3 regions of the Paenibacillus sp. 1-18 genome follow, and region 1 is predicted to be linked to each of the others. Evidence: riboswitches for the same ligand, from Rfam matches in the RefSeq annotation. Region 1 holds a riboswitch; each other region holds the start of a gene.

Region 1 (7,340 bases):
GCAGGCTTCCATACGCGCCGCAGGCGATGGAGCATGTGCGCAGCACGGGAATCTCGGTGTGCGTGCGCCCCTCGGGCGGAGCAGCCGTCATACTGGACAGGGGGGTACTGAACCTGTCCCTGATCCTGCCGAATCCGCAGCACGCGATCAGCCTGCATGAGGATTTCCGGCTCATGGCGGGGCTGATTGCCGATGCGCTGGCCCCGTGGTCTGCCGAGGCGCAGACCGGGGAAATCACCGGGTCCTTCTGTCCCGGTGATTACGATGTCAGCGTTCGTGGCCGCAAGTTTTGCGGCATTGCGCAGCGGCGTCAAGCCAAGGCGTATATCATCACGGCTTTCGTGATGATTGAGGGCAGTGGTGCGGAGCGTGCACAGGCGGTGCAGCAGTTTTATACGGCGGCAGCCGGAGATACGAAGGCGGGCGTGCCGCAGCCGGATTATCCGCGGGTAAATCCGGCAACGATGGGCAGCCTGGCAGAGCTGGCTGGAGTGCCATCTGTTGAGGCCTATACAGCATCTCTGCGCCGGGTGATCGAAAGCCGGACTACGATTTTACCTGTCGATGGCTCGTTGATACAACCGCAAGGATTGTCAGAACAGATAGCTGCACTTAGAGAACGATACGATTCACAAGTGTAAGGTAGAGCATGGATTTAGCACACTAGCTCACTAACTCACTAACTCACATGGCAATTAGCTTAGAAGGGCTGCCATTTCAGCTTGGAGGCTTGAGCATAGCGTTCTTCCACCTCAGGCCAGTTGACGACATGCCACCAATCCTCGATGTATTTGTTGCGTTCAGCTTGATGCTTCAAGTAATAGGCGTGTTCCCACACATCAAGCGCCAGCAGCGGAATGGACTCCCACTGAGTCAGATTCTGGTGCTTTTCGGCCTGCAAAATTTCAAGCCGTCCTGCACGTGGACTCCACACCAGGATCGCCCAGCCGCCGCCCTCAACCTTCTCGGCCGCCGAGCTGAAATGCTTTTTGAATGCCTCATAGCTGCCGAAATCCTTTTTGATCTGCTCAGCCAGCGGCCCGCTTGGTGTTCCGCCGCCTTGAGGACTCATAATCGTCCAAAAAAGAGTATGCAAATAATGGCCTGCACCATTAAACGCCAGCTCCCGCTCCCAGTGCTTTACGAGGTCAAAATTACCTGTTTTGCGCGCCTCTTCCAGCTTTTTCTCTGCTTTATTCAAATCATTCACATAGCTCAAATGATGCTTGTCATGGTGAATACGCATCGTTTTTTCATCAATGTAAGGTTCAAGCGCATTGTAGGGATAAGGGAGCGGTGGCAACCGATGTCCCCCAATAGGAACCGGGCGGCCGGGAGAAGCTTTTTCCGTTGCCGAAGGCTCCGCCTGACCGGACTGGACGCCTTTAGCCGCCCATGTGCCTTCTCCCCTTATGCCCGCCTGCCGTTCTCGAAACGCATCCTCAGGGTAGTGCTCACCCTCGGCTGACACATGATACAACCCAGCGGCCCTGGCGATGGAGCCAGGCTCTTGAAAGGGTGTAGTGGAGATCAGGAAATATTGGCTTTCATGGGCCGCATGCAGCACAATTCCAGCGGATCTGGGCTGCTGCCGTAACGCAAGACTGTGCTCGCTCAGCAGGCCGAGCTGGCGCACATACTCCTGTGACTGGCGATTTGCAGTCTGCAGCAATCCGTCCAGCCGACGATGCAGATCTTGTGAGGCAGTCTCTGGCGATGGCACCTCTCCAGAGGATGAGGCATCACCCCATTCTCTTGACTGTCCTGATGGTTTAGCCAGTTCGTGTGTGTGCGCTTGTGGAGTAGCCGATTTTTGATCCCATGAGTGCTTCCACGTCTGACCTGCGTGAGCGTGGACGCTTCGCTGCTCTTCAAGCAGCTCAACAGCAGCGCGTTCAGTCTGTTCAAATACAGTTCGCCAATCATCGAGCAGCTGCACATATGCAGGCTCAAGCCCCTCAGTAGCGGACTTAATCACTTCCACATGCCAACTTTCCTGCTGCTTCCAATGCCGGATTTCCTCCAGCACGCGTAAGGGCAGAAAAGCCCCATAAGTACTCAGCATTGTTTTTACCTCCCGTATCCCACTATGGCTTTCCGGTTTGAAGAAAGAGTCTGCCCCGGATGCATACGTACCCAGTATATTCGACCTCTCGTAGGGAATATGTCTATAAACTCTTTCCGCCAGATATCACATGCCATGCAGAATCATGAATGCCGATTGGGATGCAGAAAAAGAAGCCCGACCACGGCACGAGTGAAGTGTCCATCATCAGGCTTCTCTATATCAATTCCTTACTTCGCAGTCGTTGGCTTATTCGCATTAGCGATGGTCTTCTTGTCCTCCAGTTCCTGCACATTGCTTAAAAACGTCGATACCCGCCGCAAATATTCACGTGGATGCTCCCTGAAAATAAGCTCATGCAGCCCGTTTTTGACAATCCACACACTGGAAAGCGGATTGGTCTGATTGGCAGCGAGCTTTTCCGCAATGGGATAAGGAGCTTTTTCGTCCTGCGTACCATGCACAAACATAATCGGGAACGGATAGTTTTCCTTTTTAACCTCTTGATATGGAATTTGATGCAAGCTGGTGCCGTTCAAAACTGGAAACAGCAGCTCCAGAATTTCCAAAGACGGATGGCGTGGCAGATTAATTTGATTATGAATGTTATGGTACAGCGTATCCGGCTCCAGCAGGAAGGTGCTGTCCAAAATCATCGCGTCCACATCCTTGGTTTGCAAGCCCGCCTGCAGGGCGGTTCCTGCCCCCATCGAGAAGCCCCATACGATAATCTCCGACGAGCCGCGTTGCTTCGCAAGCTGGATCGCCCCCAGAAGCTGTTGGGATTCCGCTTTGCCTCCGGTCGCGACTGCTTTGCTGTTTTGAGAGGCGAAGCCGTAATCGAACATAACCACATTAAAGTTTAAACGGTGGGCATAATGTGCCAGGTCATACATGGGAATCCAGCTTTCTTCGCGATTGGCCCCATACCCATGGCTGAAAATAATCGTTTTCCGCGATTGATTCGCCGGGATATACCAGCCTTGCACCATGCGGCTGCCGTCCTTGGCAGGGAAGCTGACCTCCTCATAGGGCATTCCCTTCGCCTGCATCGGATTAGAGTACAGCGGTGCCACGGTTGGATTCGTCAGTACCCATGCGATGTAGGCATGTAGGGCAATAAAACAAAACAGCAGAAAAAATACGACCGATAGCAGCAGCGCAATCACAATGTGCTTGAACCGCAGCAGACGGGGATTAATCCGTGGGATGGACGGCTCCTGAACAGCGGTTTGTAGCTGAGAGCTGCGCTGGGATGTCGAAATCATGTAAGAGCCTCCTTATATAAAATTGAACTTCATGCTATGGAATTTAGGTACAAATTCACTTGAAAATGATAGTGTATGTCCATATTGATACCTATTATCGTATGATGGGGATTATCCAAAGTCAACGTCTGAACCTGAAAAGTAAAAATGACGCAAAGAATTGTCGATGTTTGTTCTTCTTTTGTAATATAGCTGTCACAAAAACATTGGTTTACAGTAGCCGCGGGTATTCTATATAATTTATGTAACCATGTTTCAAGGTGTGAAACGAAAATGGATGCAAGGGGAGCGGTTCACGATGGAAGACCGTAAATTAACCGTTCGCGCTGTGGAGCGTGCGCTTGATATATTGCTGTGTTTTACCGCAGATTCGGATCTTGGCCTGACGGAGATTGCCTCCAAAATTGGGCTACATAAAAGCACGGTTCATCGGCTGCTGACTACGTTGGAGGATCGTGGCTTTGTCATTCGGAATGCCGCAACCGAAAAATACCGGCTCGGCTTCCGCATATGGGAGCTGTCCACCCATCTGTCACAAAGTGATGAGCCGGCAGTGCTGCTGCAGCCTGCGATGGAAGGACTGCGTGACCGTCTGGGTGAGACGGTCAGCTTGTACTTGCGGGACGGCAGTATGCGTATTCGCATTCAAGCCGTTCAGAGCAACCAGGCGATCCGCCGCGTTGCGCCTGTGGGTGCGCGTATGCCGCTGGCTGTAGGGGCTTCCAGCAAGGTGCTGGCAGCCTTTATGCCGCCGCAGGAGCTGGAAGCTTTACTCAGGGGGGATGAATGGCCGTCCTCCGTAGACCCGGAGGTCTATAAAGCTCAGCTGCAGGACATTCGTGAGAAGGGCTATGCAACCAGCTATGAAGAGCGGGAGCCAGGCGCTGCCGCTGTAGCTGCGCCTGTGGTGAACCGGAAGGGACAGGTCGCTGCGGCTTTGTCTGTATCTGGTCCGGTCAGCCGACTTGCACCTGAGACGTTGCATGATTTTGCCCCAATTTTGATCGAAGCTGCGAAGGAAATGGGGCTTATGCTTCCGTAACAGGGCCAGAGTGGGGTTGCCAAAGCAGTAAATTTAAAGTAATCTGATGAGGATGGCGGGAGGTCTGTTATCGCCGCCTCATGCAAATCGAAGAATCACATTTACTGGGGGAGCCTGTAATGCCGGGCTGAGATGGAATCGTACAGGATTCCGGACCCTTTGCACCTGATCTGGATCATACCAGCGTAGGGAAGTAATCGGCCATTGAAATGTATACGTAGCTGCTGCCCAAGACGGCATATTGGAATATAATGATTCCACGTGCGCACTTTTTGGACAGCTCCTCGTTAGATTAGCCGGTTCCCTGGGGAACCGGCTTTTTTTGCATAGATCAGCCACCCTGGGAATGGTTCCGGATCGGTGTGTCATTTCATCGAAACGGGAGGAACGGACAATGAAACCGACGGAAACAGAAGGAACTGAAATGAAGGCAGCAGTGGCAGGAAAGACAGGTTCAGAGAAGACAAGTGCAGAGCAAGTGGATGGGGTCAAGCCCTTTCCAGGGAGCCGCAAGGTGTATATTCAAGGCTCGCGGCCGGACATTGCCGTGCCAGAGCGTGAAATCGCGCTGCACCCGACACATACGGCGCAGGGTACAGAGCATCATGAGCCGCTGCGTGTGTATGACACAAGCGGTCCGATGACGGACGAAGCCTATCAGGTGGACATCCGACGGGGACTGCCTCCGCTTCGACGGGCTTGGGTGCTGGAACGGGGCGATGTCGAGGCTTACGAGGGACGCACAGTTAAGCCGGAGGACAACGGGCTGAAGCCTGGTTCCAAGCGGGAGACGGCGGAATTCCCCGGCGTGACCCATCGTCCGCTTCGCGCGTCGCAAGGGCGCACGGTGACGCAAATGCACTATGCTCGGAAGGGAATCATTACACCCGAGATGGAATTTGCGGCGATTCGTGAAGGGGTGGAGCCCGAGTTTGTGCGACAGGAGCTGGCGGCGGGACGAGCGATTTTGCCTTCCAATATCAATCACCCGGAAAATGAGCCGATGGTCATTGGACGTCATTTTCACGTGAAGATCAATGCCAACATCGGCAATTCGGCGGTTACATCCTCCATTGAGGAGGAAGTGGAGAAAATGACCTGGGCTGTGCGCTGGGGCTCGGATACGGTCATGGATCTGTCCACAGGCCGTAATATCCATACGACGCGTGAATGGATCATCCGGAATTCTCCAGTGCCGATTGGAACGGTACCGCTGTATCAAGCGCTTGAAAAGGTAAACGGCGAAGCTGAGGCACTGACGTGGGAGCTGTATCGCGATACCCTGATTGAGCAGGCAGAGCAGGGTGTAGACTATTTTACAATCCATGCGGGCGTGCTCCTGCGCTATATTCCGATGACAGCGAATAGAATGACGGGAATTGTCTCCCGAGGCGGGTCGATTATGGCGGCTTGGTGTCTTGCCCACCATCAGGAGAACTTTTTATACACGCATTTTGAGGAAATCTGCGAAATCATGAAAGCATACGATGTCGCCTTTTCCCTCGGGGATGGCCTGCGTCCGGGCAGCATCTATGATGCGAATGATGAAGCGCAGTTTGCAGAGCTGGAAACACTGGGTGAGCTAACACAAATCGCATGGAAGCATGATGTCCAGGTCATGATCGAAGGTCCGGGGCATGTCCCGATGCACAAAATCAAGGAGAATGTAGATTTGCAAATGGAAATTTGCAAGGAAGCTCCTTTTTACACTTTGGGACCGCTCACGACGGATATTGCGCCCGGCTACGATCATATTACCTCGGCCATCGGAGCAGCCATGATCGGTTGGTTCGGGACGTCGATGCTGTGCTACGTTACGCCAAAGGAGCATTTGGGTCTGCCGAACAAGGATGATGTTCGTGAAGGGGTTATTACCTACAAAATTGCGGCACATGCTGCCGATCTGGCGAAAGGCCATCCACGGGCGCAACAACGGGATGATGCCTTATCCAAGGCGCGTTTTGAGTTCCGCTGGCGCGACCAGTTCAACCTTTCCCTCGATCCCGAGCGTGCTCTATCCTACCATGACGAGACGCTACCGGCGGAGGGGGCCAAGGAAGCACATTTTTGCTCGATGTGCGGTCCCAAATTCTGCAGCATGCGGATTACGCAGGATATTCGCGCCTACGCGGCAGACAAGGGGCTGAATACAGAAGAGGCTGTAGCTGCCGGGATGCGTGAAAAGGCAGAGCAATACCGGGATGCGGGGCAATAGGTTGGAAGTGAGTCAACCGATTGGGAAGCCGGATTACTCACGCTGGCAAGCTAAGTGAGGATCGTCGCTTATGCGTCCGAATGTAAATACTCCAAAAAAGCCGTGTTTCTCTACAGACGATGTAGGGAAACACGGCTTTTGAGCTTATGTCAAAGCAAGATGGAGTAACCGAAAAAAGGCTGCTTTATTTTTTACCCATTTTCTCATTTAAAATATCCTGAAAGCTGAGCTTCTTCTCCGAGCTATCTTCTTTCTTCTGCATGCTCACCGCGTTGGCACGTTGGTATTGGTGGTGAAAGGGCATCAGGGTGTGTACAGTTAAGTTCATTGTATTCATGTGGTTTGTTCCTCCAATTCCATTTTGTCAAATTCAGATTGAGTTGCTTAGGACGTCTGTATAGGACTATTTGTATGTACTTGATGTCGTAATGCCATGTAAGTTGCTTGGTAAGATTGCAATCATTATACCCGCATTTTTTCAAAGTAAAACGTTTTTGACATAAAACAGGAAGATGGTCGTATGCGTCCAAGATGTGTATTAGGAGGATGGTCATTTTGAGGGAGGATATGCCTAGGTCCAAAATAAGGGCTAGAGGCCCGCTTTCTTAGTTTAGTAGTTGGGATTGTGTTTTTTTGTCGAAATGGCTTGGTTTCGTCACTATTTTGTACTTTGGAGCGAGTGCAATCGAATTTTGCAAAGCCTTGAAGCCGGGATTAAGGCAGTCTGGTGGCGAATTAAAGTGTCAAAGT
Region 2 (7,340 bases), on a different contig from region 1:
GGTGGCAGCACCGCCAAAGGTAAGTCCCCATATAATGACACCGAAGATGATGATCACAGGCTGATCGATACCGATCGCCATTGCTATTGAAGCCAGGGTGAAGGCAGTGATACTGGATATAGTCATTAATCTTATAAAGCGATCAATCAACATGCCAACAACCCAAATGCCAATAACCGAAGTGATTCCAAAAATAAGCAAAACCAAATCAACTCTTTGGCCAAGAGCGGTCTTGGCAAGGTAAGGAGAAATATACGTGTATAGAATATTATGAGCCAGCACCCAGGCTATAACTACTACCAGAATCGGTCGTACCCCTGGAATCAGAAAGACCTTATGAAGGGAAAGCCTTTCATCGTCAGGCTCTCCATCAAAATCCGGCATCTTCCAAAGGACCCAAACTATTAGGACTGCTGCCAATAAAGTTACAATTCCAAAAATTGGGCGCCAGCCAATGTATGTGCCCAAAAAGGTTCCAACTGGAACTCCTAGCGCCAATGCCAGAGGTGTGCCAACCATAGCCACAGCCATGGCTTTTCCTTTCAGTGAAGCTGGGACCATACGACGCGCATAACCAGCACTCATTCCCCATAACACCCCGGCAGATACCCCTGCAAAGAAACGAGCAGCAAGCGTCAGAACATAGATAGAAGATAATGCGGTTATGGTATTAAACACCAAAAAGCCAGCGATGCATAGTAATAATAGCGGTTTTCTCCTCCAACCACGTGTAGCAGCGGTCAATGGAATTGCGGCTAAAAGCGATCCCACTGCATAGAGAGTAACCAGTTGTCCTACAAGAGCTTCCGAGACATCAAGGTCTTTTGAAATTTGAGGAAGTAAACCTGCAGGTAGGCTTTCAGTCAAAATGCAGATAAAACCCGCCATGGCTAAAGCAAGCAAGCCAACCCACGGAAGACTGTTTGAAAATCCAGTATTTATATTGCCTTCTTTCACACAAGTTGTATTTGAACTCACGATAAAACGTCTCCTTTGTTGAAATTTTAAAAGCGATACGCTTTTCATAAGCTTACACAAAGGATTCGCTATTTTGCATACATGATTAAAGGTAAAAAACTAATTATTAGACGAAAAATCATTTATTTTTTCGATTCTTCTTTTAATTTTAAAGAAACAGGTGAAAGCTTGTATCTCATGCCTTTTGGGACACCCCCGGATGTTTGATGCTCAAAACGACCTTCTTCTTTAATTTCTCAGCCGCAGCTTGAATCCGCTCTGCCTGCGTTACAGCTGAAATCACCGCCACACCATCCGCACCTGCGCGTATCACTTCCTCAACACGGTCCGCCGTAATGCCCCCGATTCCGACGATCGGCACATCAATTCCAGCTTTGCGCAGCTCATACAATATGACTGGACCCTGCACGGCATGAGCATCATCCTTCGAGAGGGTAGGATAGATTGGCCCGACGCCGAGATAATCCGCACCTTGCAGGATAGCTCGGCGGGCTTCCTCAATCGTATGGGCGGAAACGCCGAGAATCCGGTTTCCGATCCGCTCGCGGACGGAATCAGCTGATTCGTCGTCTTGACCGATGTGAACGCCGTCGGCGTCGAGCTCAAGAGCCAGCTCCACATCGTCATTCACGATGAAGGGAACCCCGGCACGGCGGCACTGCTCTTGTAGCCAACGTGCCAACTCAATCCTGGGGGCGCCTGTTAACGCGCCACGGCCCTTTTCCCGGAACTGGACCATGGTTGTCCCGCCGGCCAGAGCCTCTTGCACGATCCTGCCTGGTTCCGCGAGGCAATTCACGCTTCCAAGCACCAGATACACTTGCAGATGCTGGCACATCATCTCTGGTAATATTCTGGCGCTCATTGAAACATCTCCTGACGACGGCGGTAGGCCCAATGATTGGTGGGGCCATGTCCCTGCCCAAGCTGCAAAGGTTCCTCAATCGCCGCCTGGATAAAGGCTTTACCCTTCAAGATAGCCTCCGGTACAGACATCCCTTTCCCTAATTCCGCGGTAATCGCTGCCGAGAAGGTACATCCCGTTCCGTGTGTATGGACAGTCCGTACCCGCTTGCCGCTCAGTTCTGTAAAGGCGGTTCCGTCAAAGAGCAGGTCAACGATCTGTCCGCTGTTCTCGCTCTCGTCGGCGTGACCGCCCTTGATCACGACAAATTTTGGACCCAGACTGCTAATATGTCTTGCAGCCTCGCGGCGATCCTCCATCGTACGAATGCTGATCCCTGCTAGGGCTTCCGCTTCCGGGATATTTGGTGTAACGACCAGGGCCAAGGGGAGCAGGTCGTCCTGCAAAGCCTGCATCGCTTCCGGCTGCAGCAACGCTGCGCCTCCCTTGGCAATCATCACGGGATCGACAACAACCTTCTCCCAGCCGAACTTTCGGATCTGCTCGGCCACAAGGCGGATGATGCCCGCATGAAACAGCATGCCAGTCTTCAGGGCATCCACGCCGAGGTCTGATCCTACGGCCTTGATCTGCTCCGCCGCCGCTTCCTGTGGCAAGGGATATACACCGTGGACACCCAGGGTATTCTGTACGGTAATGGCCGTAATCGCCGACATCCCGTATACACCAAGCTCCTGAAAGGTTTTGAGATCGGCCTGAATGCCAGCCCCGCCGCCGCTGTCCGAACCGGCAATCGTCAGTGCTCTAGGTACACGAACGTCTGTCATTGTGCACCACCTGCCGTAGCTGTTCCGGCTTCATGAATAGATACATGGCCCTTCAGCGAGCCGATATGCAGTTTGGCTAGCTCGTCGAGAAAGGCAATCTGGAAGCTGCCGGGTCCCAGCTCTGCTGTACGTGCAGCGGCCCGGGAAGCCGCTGCACTGTAAAATGCCAAGCCTGCTGTCCCTGCGAGCAGCAGATTAGGTTCAACGGCAGCAAAAGCGCCCAACACTGAAGTCAGCAGGCAGCCTGCTCCGGTTACTTTTGTGAGCAGCGCGTCTCCGCCACAGATCATTCGTACTTCGGCCCCATCGGTGATGACGTCTTCTTTTCCGGTGATGACAACGATGGTATTGAGCGCTCGTGCAGCCCGAGCTGCCAGATCGACATGACTGCTGCTGGCACTCTTACCAGCATCTACGCCTTTAATTTCATGGGCTTCTCCGATAAGATGGGCGACTTCGGCTGCATTGCCCCGCACCATTGAAATGTTGACTTCACTCAGGATTCGCAGTGCCGACTCGGTTCTAAAGCGAGTCGCTCCCGCACCGACCGGATCTAGCAGGACCGGAACACCATGTGCATTCGCCGATTGTCCGGCAATGATCATGGCATCGACCAGCTCGCGGTTCAATGTACCGATGTTTAATACGACGGCTCCTGCTATTTTTGCCATATCCGCGACTTCCTCGGGGGCATAAGCCATCACTGGCGAAGCGCCCAGCGCATATAGGCCGTTAGCTGTAAAGTTGGTGACCACCACATTGGTCATGTTGTGAACAAGGGGGTTGCTGTTGTGTACCTTTGTCAGAAGCTCCGAACAATCCTTTTCCCATGTATTCATATCGTTGACCCCACCGCGGCCTGCATCTGGACCGGCCAGTTTTCCTGCTTATAAGCCATATCCCAGAACATATATTCCAGCTGGCAGCTTAGCATAAAATGCTCAATCATCCGCTCCCGCTCGGCAGTCGTTGCGCCTTCCGCCCAAGCATCCACACGTTCTCGGAATTTGGTTGTTAGATTTTCAGACTGGTAGAAGTTGATCCATTCATAGAACGGATGGGACTCGTCCGGTCTTACCTCATCCAGCAGCCTGCGGCCAATCTCAAGATATGTCCACGGACACGGCAGCAGCACAGCCATGATCTCGCCAAGACTGCCCTCGTGTGCGACCGTCAGCATGTGATGGATATAATGGTGGGCAGACGGTGCGAGCGGATATCCCTGCATTTCTTCATAGGCCACACCTGCAACAGCGCAGAAATTTTGATGCGGATGAATCTCGCTGTGGAGGATAAAAGAGATCTGTTCGTTAAATGCAGCTATGTCCTCCCGGCTCGTGCATTTGGAGATCGCGATGCCGTAAATCCGCATATAGGCATTTAAATATTCAAAGTCCTGTTTTACATAGTGAATCAGCTGTTCCCTTGCCAAGCTTCCTTCGGCAATACCTCTAACAAAGGGATGCTCAAAAATCGCCTGAAAAATACCATCCGCCTGCCGACGAAGCTCTTGCGTAAAGCTCATTTCCCCACCTCCAACAAAATGAAGAGCAGGAAGTCCCGTAAGAAGACAGTTTCGGAACAACGCCAAAAGGCCGCCCCGAAAACTGGAGCGGCTTCATCATAGGTCTAATGCATAAAAAAACACGAGGGACCTTATATACGAAGGCTCCACTTTCCTACGCTAGTACGAACTAGATCAGGTTCAAAGGGTCCAAGATACGTTCTTGTCTCAGCCATAAGCGGCTCCCCTAGTGGACTTCCTATTCTTTTGACTATTACTGTACATTCGTTCATACGTTATGTCAAACCTTCCTCAATTCATTCTTATTGGGAAATCTACTAAATCGAGGGGGACATGAATCATGACAAAAACCGGCAAAATCGGACGGCACTAATAACAGGAGCGAACAGGTAATATTTTACATCAATAACGAAATTAGCACAGGGAGTGTAACGAGAGAGATGACAGCACTGATGACAAAGGAGGAGGCGGTTTCTGATTCCAGGCTTTCAAAACGGGTAGCGATCATAGCAGCGACTGCTGAACCCGGGAAGGAAACGAGCAGAACCGCCTTAACGGTATCGGCAGACGACAGACCGCAGAGGTAGGCAATCAGCAGCATTAATAAAGGCTGTACGATTGTTTTTAACAGCGCGATGGCAAAGGCCCTTATGCTAAAACTAATGTTGCGTACGCCAATGGTCACACCGACTGCAAATAAAGCGGCCCCGGATGTAATGTCACCGATTTGATTAAACGATTTGTTCAACAAATCAGGTGAATGGAAGCCGAACAAGGTCAAAACCACACCAACCAGCGGCACCAGCGCCAGCGGTTCCTTTAAACCGTGAAGAATGGAGTCCCAGATCAGTCTTCCGAAGTGACCGTTCCGTTCCTTGCCTGAATTCTGGTTGGCTACGGTAGCTATAATCGTAGCTGCCGGGTCAAGGACGGCATTGACTACGATTCCCGTAAGTGCAATAGGAATAGCCACGGCTGAGGAGCCGTAGATGGCTCCAAGCACAGGAATGCCCATAAAAGCAAAGGTCGGCTGTGCCGAGTTTAAAGCAAACATAGCGGCATCCTTCACCGACTGCTTCCCCGCAAATCGGGAAAGCAGAAGGAGAACGGTAAAAAAGCCGACAATGCCAATGAACAGAGCTAGCAGGAATGGCCATTGCTCGATGAGCGCTTTCCTGTTCGTTGTCGTAATGCCGATGAATAGATGCGCAGGCAGCGCAAATTTGGTGACGAGCGCATTTAGGGCCTTGGAGGAAGAGGCATCGAAGCTTTTGTAATGCCCTGCTAGCCATCCTAAAATAATAACGAAAAAAATCGGCACCAAAATGTAAAGAATATGTCCGACACTCATAGATCGATTCTCCTTGCTTGAACTGACGTATCCTGCCTGTCTGAACATACATCCCCGTCCCAGATTGAAGAATTAGTGAGGGTGATGTATGGCACTTTCCACGGCTTTGATCCTTGTATATTCCGGTTTCCACATCGCATTCCGAATGGCTTGTTCAACATCTGAAATGTGTGCCTGAGCCACCTGATCCTGAATCGCGGCCTTCGCTACCGCAACCGCAACCGCGTACGAGACATCACGTAATTTTCGGATATGGGGAAGCAACGCACCGCCAGGCTCATTCGAATCTACGGCATTGGCAACGGCATCTGCTGCAGCTGTAAACATGGCAGGAGTGATTCTTTTTGCCTTGACCACAATCGCGCCCAGACCAAGACCCGGGAATACAAAAGCGTTGTTCGCTTGTCCAATCTCAAATTTCGTACCATTATAGGTAACCGGCTCAAAGGGACTTCCGGTAGCGATCAATGCTTTGCCATCGGTCCACTGTATTAAATCCTCGGGTACCGCCTCGGCAAGGTTTGTAGGATTGGACATGGGCATGATGATCGGGCGTTCTACATGCTTCGCCATTTCCTTGATAATTTCTTCAGTAAAGGCACCTCCCACACCGGAAGTTCCTATTAATATCGTAGGCTTCACCTGACGAATGACCTCAAGCAGCGGTATTTTTCCGTCATCAGACCGCATCCATGAGCTAACTTCCTCTTTTTTACGTACATACGGCTTCTGATACTCCAGCACATCTTCCATATCGTCCGTTAACAGCCCGCGGTAATCAAAGGCCCAAAATGGCTTAAATGAATCCTCCGCCGAAAGGCCGTCCGCGATCATAGCTCCCCGAATTTGGTCAGCGTTACCAATGCCTGCGGCCCCCGGTCCGAAGACAAGCACTTTTTGCTCACGCAGCGGAATTTTGGTAACACCTACCGCCGAAAGAATCGCAGCCAGGGTTACAGCTCCTGTGCCTTGAATGTCATCGTTAAAGGTGAGAATGCTTTGACCGTATTTGCCTATAATATGGCGTGCGTTTACGCTGCCGACATCTTCCCAATGCAAAAGCGCCTTCGGAAACTGTGTTAGCGTTTTATTGATAAAAGTATCAATAAACTGGTTATAGGCTTCTCCGCGAACCCGCTTATGGCGGTTTCCGATGTACAGCGGATCATTCAGCAGCTTTTCATTATTCGTGCCTACATCCAGTACAATCGGCAGCACCCGCCCGGGATGAATGCCTGCTGCGGCTGTATATACAGCAAGCTTGCCAATCGCAATGTTAATCCCCCCGACACCCCAGTCACCGATACCCAAAATACTTTCCGAATCCGTCACGACGATCAGATCCACATCCTCACCACTCAAACCGGAATTATAGAACGCCTGTCCAATTCCGTTCGGGTTATCTATCGACAAATATACGCCCCCAGGGCGGTTGTACTCGTGACTATATTCTTGAATCGCGGTTCCTACCGTAGGTGTGTACACCACAGGCAGCATTTCACTCAAATGGTCGGTAAGTAGGCGATAGTAGAGTACGATATTTCGATTGTGAAGGTCGTTGAGCGAAGCATTTTTACGCAGCATGGTCGGTTGTGCCAAAAACTGCTGATACGCTCGTACGCTCTGTTTTTCCAGTGAGAGGACCGTTGGAGGAAGGATTCCTTCCAAACCCAGTTCTTTGCGTTCTTCTTCTGTAAAAGCGACACCTTTGTTCAAAAGGGGGTTCGCTAACACATCCTTGCCTCGTAATGGGGTGGATAATGAGCCGTCCCGATTGACATAAAATGCTTCCAT
Region 3 (7,340 bases), on a different contig from region 1:
TGGTTTTGCTGGACGGTACGAATCATTCCTTGTGCATCCCCTTGCTCTTCATCAACGTTCAGAAGCAGCATATTCACAGCATGATCGGCTGCGTAGGAGCTTCCCTCTGACATATTTCGGACATGCCCCACCTGATAGCCTGCTTGCTCCAATAGATGTACAATTACAGGTAACGCTTCATTTTCATCCACAAGTAAAATTAACGGACTCATCTTTTCACCCACCTGGTTTGGACATCGCATTGTGATATGGAAAATGATCAATTTGTTTGTAAGTCATTAAAACATATTTATATTTATTGTAACAAAAAAGCAGAAAACCATTCTTACAGGAATGATTTTCTGCTTTTTATAGTTAGCCCAAATAACGGTGATATAGACTTTTTGCTTCTGCCACGTCCTTTGTTCCGTGAATCAACGCTCGCCCATCAGCAAAAATGACCAAGCGATGCACGCCCGTACTATAGGAAACCAAAAACGGATTCTGCTCCACTTTTCCCTCTCCCACAGCAGCAAGTCGATCTGCGGTTTCCTTAAGATTCAGCTGTATCGGTTTGGCTGGTCTTATCTGAACGGTATCGCGACCGCACAACACATCTGTTTTTTGCCGATGTGAGGCTGACAAATAGGGATACGTCGGGTGACTGCCGCAGGAAGGACAATCCGCTTTTTTCAAGCTGTCTACGGCTATTGCTGCATACTCGTTCCGCCACAAATCAAACGAAAACAGCTTCCCTCGCAGTTCTTTCTTATATCCGCCAAGAAGCTTGAAGGCTTCCGTTGTCTGATTGGCCGTGACCATTTGTACTGCCTGCGGAATAATCCCGGCGGTATCACAGGTCTCGCCTCCAAACGGAACGGTTCCCAGCAGACAATGAAGACAAGGCGTTTGCCCTGGTAAAATGGTATAAGTCACACCATAGCTTCCTACACATCCCCCATAAATCCACGGTATGTGATGCTTTAGTGCCATGTCGTTCATGAGCAATCGGGTATCGAAATTATCGGTTGCGTCCATCATCAGGTCAACTCCCTGGATCAGCTCTTCCAGTTCCGCTACCCCGACATCCAGTACATGTGCGTGTATGACCGTTTCCGAATTAATGTCTTTTAATCTTCGCTGGGCAGCCACTGCTTTGGGGCATCTCTCTGCGGCGTCACTCTCCTGAAAAAGCTGCTGACGCTGCAAGTTGCTCCACTCCACATAATCGCGGTCTACGATGCTAACCGTACCTACACCTGCACGGACAAGGGTTTCTGCAATACCTGTGCCGAGCGCTCCGACACCTATGATCAGTACATGAGAAGAAGCGAGCCTGCGTTGTCCTTCTGACCCAAAGGGAGCGAATCTTTCCTGTCTGGAATAGCGGTCACTTGCTTGTACGACTTCACAGGATTTTTCTGTTTCCATCATGCCTGAACCATACCTTCTGTGGGACTGCTTGCTGAAGCATAACGTTTTACGGGAATCAGCCCCGCCTCAAAACCATATCTACCCGCGCGAACAGCCAGTTTCATGGCCTCTGCCATTTTTACAGGATCCTTCGCTCCCGAGACGGCTGTGTTCAACAGAACAGCATCTGCTCCCAGTTGCATCGCCATTGCCGCATCACTCGGTGAGCGAATACCTGCATCGACAATGACCGGAATCTCTGCTTGTTCAATAATTAACTCCAATGCAAACGGATTAAGCAGGCCGCGTCCTGTACCAATCGGTGAAGCTCCAGGCATAACGGCATGCACTCCAAGCTCTTGCAACCTCTTGGCCAGAATGACATCATCGGATATGTAGGGCAGCACAATAAAGCCTTCCTCCAGCAGCTTTTCGCTTGCTTTCAGCGTTTCAAAGGGATCAGGCAACAGCGTCTTACCGTCCCCAATGACCTCCACCTTAATCATATCGCACAGGCCTGAGGCCCTTGCCAATTTTGCAATACGAACAGCCTCCTCCGCTGTCGTCGCTCCTGCCGTATTGGGAAGAAGTGTATAGCGGCCCAAATCCAGCGTATCCAGAAAATGTTGCTTATCTCGTTCCTCCAAATTTAATCTCCGCACAGCAAAGGTCAATATTTCGGCCTCAGCAGCCTCTACAGCTTGGGATTGGATATCCAGATTCGAGAATTTTCCTGTTCCCAGTAACAGCCTTGATGTAAAAGATGCTTTTCCAATGGTTAACATCATCAACCGCCTCCTACAAAATGTACAATTTCCAAACTGTCTCCGTCTTTCAGGATCGCTTCTTCATGTTCTTCACGAGTCAATATGTGGCGATTCAGCTCGACCACAACGGTTTTCACCTTTAAATCAAGCTCATGCAGCAATTGCTCCACATGAGTGATCCGGTTAGAAAAGTTCATGTTCTGGCCGTTAATCGTCAGCCTCATAAGCTTTCCTCCTTGATACGAACAGAAGAAAAGTTGCTTATTCCAAGTTCTTCGGCATCTGCCCCTTTAAGCAGTCCTGCCATCGCACGTCCGGTAGCTTCACTCAACAGGACACCGTTGCGATAATGCCCGACTGCTGCATATACCCCTTCCAAGCCGGGAACGGCCCCTATAAAAGGACGTCCCGCTGCTGCCTGCGGACGCAGGCCCGCCCAGGTACGTACAAAAGAAGCTTCACGGACGCGCGGTAGCCAGGCAGCAGCACGTGCCAGTAGCCCCTCCAAACCTTCAACAGTCACTTCTTTGTCATAGAGGTTTGGAAGACTCGTTGCCCCAATCCAAACCTCGTTCTTCTGTTTAGGCACAAGGTAAATATCATCGGCATAAATGGTATATTCCAAAGGGTGATCCTTTAAGGAAACTGCAACTGCTTCACCTTTGACCGGATAAAGCGGGTAATGAAAGCCTGCTTGGTCTAGCAAATTCATGCTATCCAGGCCTCCGGCAATAATGACCTGATCGCAAGAAAAAAATCCCCTGTCCGTTACCACCCCACAAACCCGGCCATTCTGTACGACCAGCTGCTCCGCATGGGTACCGGACCATATTGTAGCTCCCAACACAGATGCTGCTCCCGCATAAGCACGACATAGCTGTACTGGAACGAGCTGCGTCTCCTTTGACCGATATATAGCTCCGATCGCTTGACGATCTATGCCCGGAATCCGTCTGGCCAATTCCTTGGCATTCCACCACTCAGGCTGATTATCCTCGCGCATGTTAGCAGCTTTCCATCGTCTTTCACCCTCAGCTTCCGAACGGAAAGGAGCTACAAATCCCTCTGTACGAAATTCTACTGAAACACCGGACAACCGCTCCAGTTCACGAACAAGCTCAGGGAATGCGTCCCGACTTGTACGAGCCAATTGCTCAAGATCAGAGTCGATGAACTCTTCACTCTCTGCTGCAAGCATTCCGGCCGCTGCTCCCGAGGCTCCCTCACCCGGCATCGTTCGCTCCAGCATGATCGTACTGCGCCCTTCCCTAGCCACATGATAAGCAATGGAGCTGCCGATCACACCTCCACCTATAACCAAGCATTCAGCATGTCCTATAACTGTAGCCTCTGTGTGTATTTTAGGCATATGTTATATCTCCTCTCCACTGACCTGACCATACTTCTTTCGAAATTCTTCTACTCTCGTTTCCTTACAACGGCTGCAGACTATCTGATCTACCATTTGTCTATATTCCATCGCAGCCGCGATTGGCGACTCAGCTCCCCATATACCGGACATCACTGCAATTCCACTTGCTCCAGCATGATAAAGCTCCGGAATATGATGCGGTTGTATACCGCCAAGTGCAATCACTGGAATGTTGGACAACCTGCATATGCGTTCAAGCTGAGCTGTACCCCGCGGCACAACCCCGGGCTTACAGTGGGTCTCATATACATGACCGTAGAGTACATAGTCCGCCCCAGCCCGCTCGGCAATCTGCGCCTCTTCCAAGGAATGCACAGACACTCCACAGCGTGTCCCCTTTGGAAGTAGGCCCTTAACATCCTGAGCCGGTAGCCCATTTGCCGGTAGCTGGACAGCTCCAGCCAAGGTAAGTAAAGCTACATCCACACGGTCATTGACTACAATTTGCTGCAAAGGAATCCCCTGCTCCACCATGCTTCGGGTCAACCCGAGTAATTCTGAGGCCCCCTTCTGCTTTAGACGTGCATGCACAAAATGAACATACGGATAAATAGCAGCAGCCACTTGGGCTACATATGCATGGGAGTCATTTTCCATCGTAATTACGTGTAATTCGATCTCATGTTCACCTCACATTGAACTAAGGGCTTAAACTAATCCTATAAGCTGAACCAATAATCATTGTGGCCCCACATCACAAAATATCAGACGGAGCCAGCCACTTGTGCCAGCAATAATGAAGGAGATCATATGTGATCCGGATACGGAAATTCAATAGGTAAAACCGAACGTAACGCAAAAAAACCACTTCCCTAAGGAAGTGGTTTTACGAACGTCCAATAATCGAACGGACAATCATATCCGTATACGTATATCGTCCCACGTACAAACAAAAGTAATGATGTGGTTACCTTGCTTGTGCGGCGCTCACTTCCCTACGCTGGCATAACCCAGATCAGGTACAAAGGGTCCGAAATCCATTTATTTCGTCTCAGCCGCATGGGCGGCTCCCCTAGTGTGACTATTTTATTGTATCAGCTAAAGATAGCTTAGCATATTTTTCTAATTCTGCAAACCCCACTTTTTTGAAGCATGACAGAGCTGAATTTTTTTTGACTTTAGTTGACTTTAGTTGACTTTAGTTGACCACTCTTCCACATTCCACGTTTTTGTTACCCAATCCTCGTAAAAATCCGGTTCGTGAGATACAAGCAATACAGTCCCTTTATATTCCTTCAAGGCACGTTTAAGCTCGTCCTTTGCTTTGACATCCAAGTGATTGGTAGGCTCGTCAAACAGAACCCAGTTGCTTTCCCGCATTAACAATTTGCACAGACGTACTTTTGCCTGCTCACCACCACTAAGCGCGGATAGAGGACGTGTGATATGCTCATTTTTTAAACCGCAACGTGCCAAATGTGCTCTTACTTCATGCTGATTTAAATGCGGGAACTCATTCCACACATCGTCAATCGGTGTAATTTTGCCTGCCTTGACTTCCTGCTCAAAATAAGCCGGCTGCAAGAAATCGCCTTGATAGGTTTTTCCGCTGATTGGCGGTATTTTCCCCAGAATGGTTTTGAGCAATGTCGATTTACCGACACCGTTGCAGCCTACAATCGCAATTTTTTCGCCACGTTCAATCGTCATGGTCATTTTGGGCAAAAGGGCATGAGTATAGCCAATTTCAAAATCAATTCCCTCAAATACCGTTTTCCCGCTCGCACGCGCTTCTTTAAATTGAAAGGTTGGCTTGGCAGCTTCTTCAGGCTTATCAATACGTTCGATCCGATCAAGCTGCTTTTCACGGCTCTTCGCCCGGCCTGATGTGGATGCACGCGCCTTGTTGCGCTGAATAAAGTCTTCCTGCTTCTTAATATATTCCTGCTGCTTCTCATAAGCATCAATATGCTGCGCTTTGTTCAGATCCGCCATTTCAAGGAATTTTTCATAGTTAGCTGAATAACGGGTCATCTTTGCAAATTCAAGGTGATAAATAACATTAACGACCTGGTTCATGAACTCCGTATCATGTGAAATAAGAATAAATGCATAGGGATAATCCTTCAAATAACGCGTAAGCCACTCAATATGCTCTACGTCCAAATAGTTGGTAGGCTCGTCCAGCAGCAGGACGTTTGGCTTTTCCAACAACAGCTTCGCAAGAAGCACCTTAGTCCGTTGTCCACCGCTAAGCGCAGATACATCCCGATCCAAACCGATGGCCGAGAGACCCAGCCCGTTCGCCATTTCTTCAACCTTCACATCAATGAGGTAAAAATCCCCCATATCCAGCTGCTCCTGAATTTCACCCATCTGTTCCAGCAGTACTTCTAATTCTTCGGGAGAAGCATCTCCCATTTTTTCCGTAATCTGCATTAATTCCTTTTCCAATTCCAACAAAGGAAGGAAAGCATCCTTCAATACATCGCGTACCGTTTTGCCCGGTGTCAGCTTGGTGTGCTGATCCAAATAGCCGTAACGTACACGTGGAGTCCATTCCACTTTACCTTCGTCCTTAAGCAATTTTCCAGTCAAAATGTTCATGAGTGTCGATTTACCGACTCCGTTAGCTCCTACCAAACCTACACGTTCCCCCGCAAGTAATCGAAAGGAAACATTTTTAAATAACGCGCGGTCCCCAAAATTGTGGGATACATTTTCTACAGTCAATAAACTCATACGCTGTTTTTGGCTCCTTATTGTCATCGGCGATGCCGACTGTTGTTATTTCATATATCATTGTTTTCTTTCAAAGCCTTATTGTAGCACATTCAGCAACCTTATCGGAATATTGAAAACAGCGAATTTTAATGTTTTTAATGCGGACTTGCCAATAAAAAAAGAAAAACCACTCATTAGAGTGATTATTGTAAACCGTTATTACATTTAAACTCAAAGTATCCCGCAGTTGCTGCAGATTTTTCATCTGAAAAACGTTCTCTCGCTTGAAAGGGTGCTGGACAGGAATCTCTGTAAAAATATTTCATTCCGGTATCCGGTTCTAGGCCACCAATTATAGCTTGCCTTCTCACGACTCTTCCACCACCAAACCCATAGTTATTGTAAAACCTGTCACCAACCGGAATGCCTTGGATAAACGCCATTAGCCCCACATCATCTACCGTGTTATACCACTCTTCTTGCGGAATAGTCGGCAGTGTAAACCTATAGGCTACGCCGTTGCGTGCTGCCTTTTGATTATGGAGATTAATCAGGCGAGCCAGGTCCTCCTGAACACTATGAACGATGGTGGAACGTCGTATTTGCTCAAAAGTTTCGGGATTATTTAGCAACGAAATACCAGTTTGACCCTGAAGCTCCTTTTGAAAGCCCTCCACCCATCTGTGATTCTGGGCATCATATGCGTGCACATAATTATCCAAGGTGAATCCCACACTATTACCTACTGAATCGGCATATGCAAAAGGCTTTTTTTCACTCCATTTGGAACCTATAGCAGTTTGTCCATCCCCATCTATGTAAGTTTCTGAGGCAAACGTATAATAACCGTCATAATCCAGAATCACAATAACAGGTATGTAGTCCAGTAATGCGCGTTGTGCTACTGTATCCCTATCAATACCTACATTAAGAAAAAGGGTATGCAGGAACGTGCTTAGCGCTTCTTCTTTATCGACACGAAAAAACTTGTCCGATCCATACCCGGCCTCCCGTTCCTGACGCTCGTTCTGGGAAAGCACGGCACCTGCATCCTGAACTGCGGTATGGAGAGCCGATGTGTATTT

What was found. Region 1 has a riboswitch for thiamine pyrophosphate ahead of thiC (phosphomethylpyrimidine synthase ThiC). Riboswitches for the same ligand answer to the same signal wherever they lie in the genome.
Region 2: linked by a shared signal. The riboswitch ahead of tenA (thiaminase II) and the one ahead of thiC (phosphomethylpyrimidine synthase ThiC) in region 1 are both predicted to bind thiamine pyrophosphate.
Region 3: linked by a shared signal. The riboswitch ahead of L693_RS0103665 (thiamine phosphate synthase) and the one ahead of thiC (phosphomethylpyrimidine synthase ThiC) in region 1 are both predicted to bind thiamine pyrophosphate.

What each region holds. Positions count from the first base shown of each region.
Region 1 is NZ_ASSB01000398.1:7,479-14,818, forward strand. Features, by position in the region: gene L693_RS0126825 (lipoate--protein ligase family protein) at 1-641, shown strand, start outside; gene L693_RS0126830 (Fe-Mn family superoxide dismutase) at 701-2,065, opposite strand; gene L693_RS0126835 (alpha/beta hydrolase) at 2,296-3,333, opposite strand; gene L693_RS0126840 (IclR family transcriptional regulator) at 3,632-4,375, shown strand; TPP riboswitch at 4,472-4,584, shown strand; gene thiC (phosphomethylpyrimidine synthase ThiC) at 4,770-6,590, shown strand; gene L693_RS30860 (hypothetical protein) at 6,775-6,927, opposite strand.
Region 2 is NZ_ASSB01000259.1:3,020-10,359, forward strand. Features, by position in the region: gene L693_RS0116390 (MFS transporter) at 1-888, opposite strand, end outside; gene thiE (thiamine phosphate synthase) at 1,154-1,843, opposite strand; gene thiD (bifunctional hydroxymethylpyrimidine kinase/phosphomethylpyrimidine kinase) at 1,840-2,670, opposite strand; gene thiM (hydroxyethylthiazole kinase) at 2,667-3,509, opposite strand; gene tenA (thiaminase II) at 3,506-4,195, opposite strand; TPP riboswitch at 4,330-4,433, opposite strand; gene L693_RS0116415 (AEC family transporter) at 4,593-5,546, opposite strand; gene L693_RS0116420 (NAD-dependent malic enzyme) at 5,619-7,340, opposite strand.
Region 3 is NZ_ASSB01000057.1:29,317-36,656, reverse strand. Features, by position in the region: gene L693_RS0103690 (response regulator transcription factor) at 1-212, opposite strand, end outside; gene L693_RS0103685 (ThiF family adenylyltransferase) at 355-1,413, opposite strand; gene L693_RS0103680 (thiazole synthase) at 1,410-2,177, opposite strand; gene thiS (sulfur carrier protein ThiS) at 2,180-2,383, opposite strand; gene thiO (glycine oxidase ThiO) at 2,380-3,528, opposite strand; gene L693_RS0103665 (thiamine phosphate synthase) at 3,532-4,188, opposite strand; TPP riboswitch at 4,507-4,615, opposite strand; gene L693_RS0103660 (ABC-F family ATP-binding cassette domain-containing protein) at 4,720-6,273, opposite strand; gene L693_RS0103655 (hypothetical protein) at 6,459-7,340, opposite strand, start outside.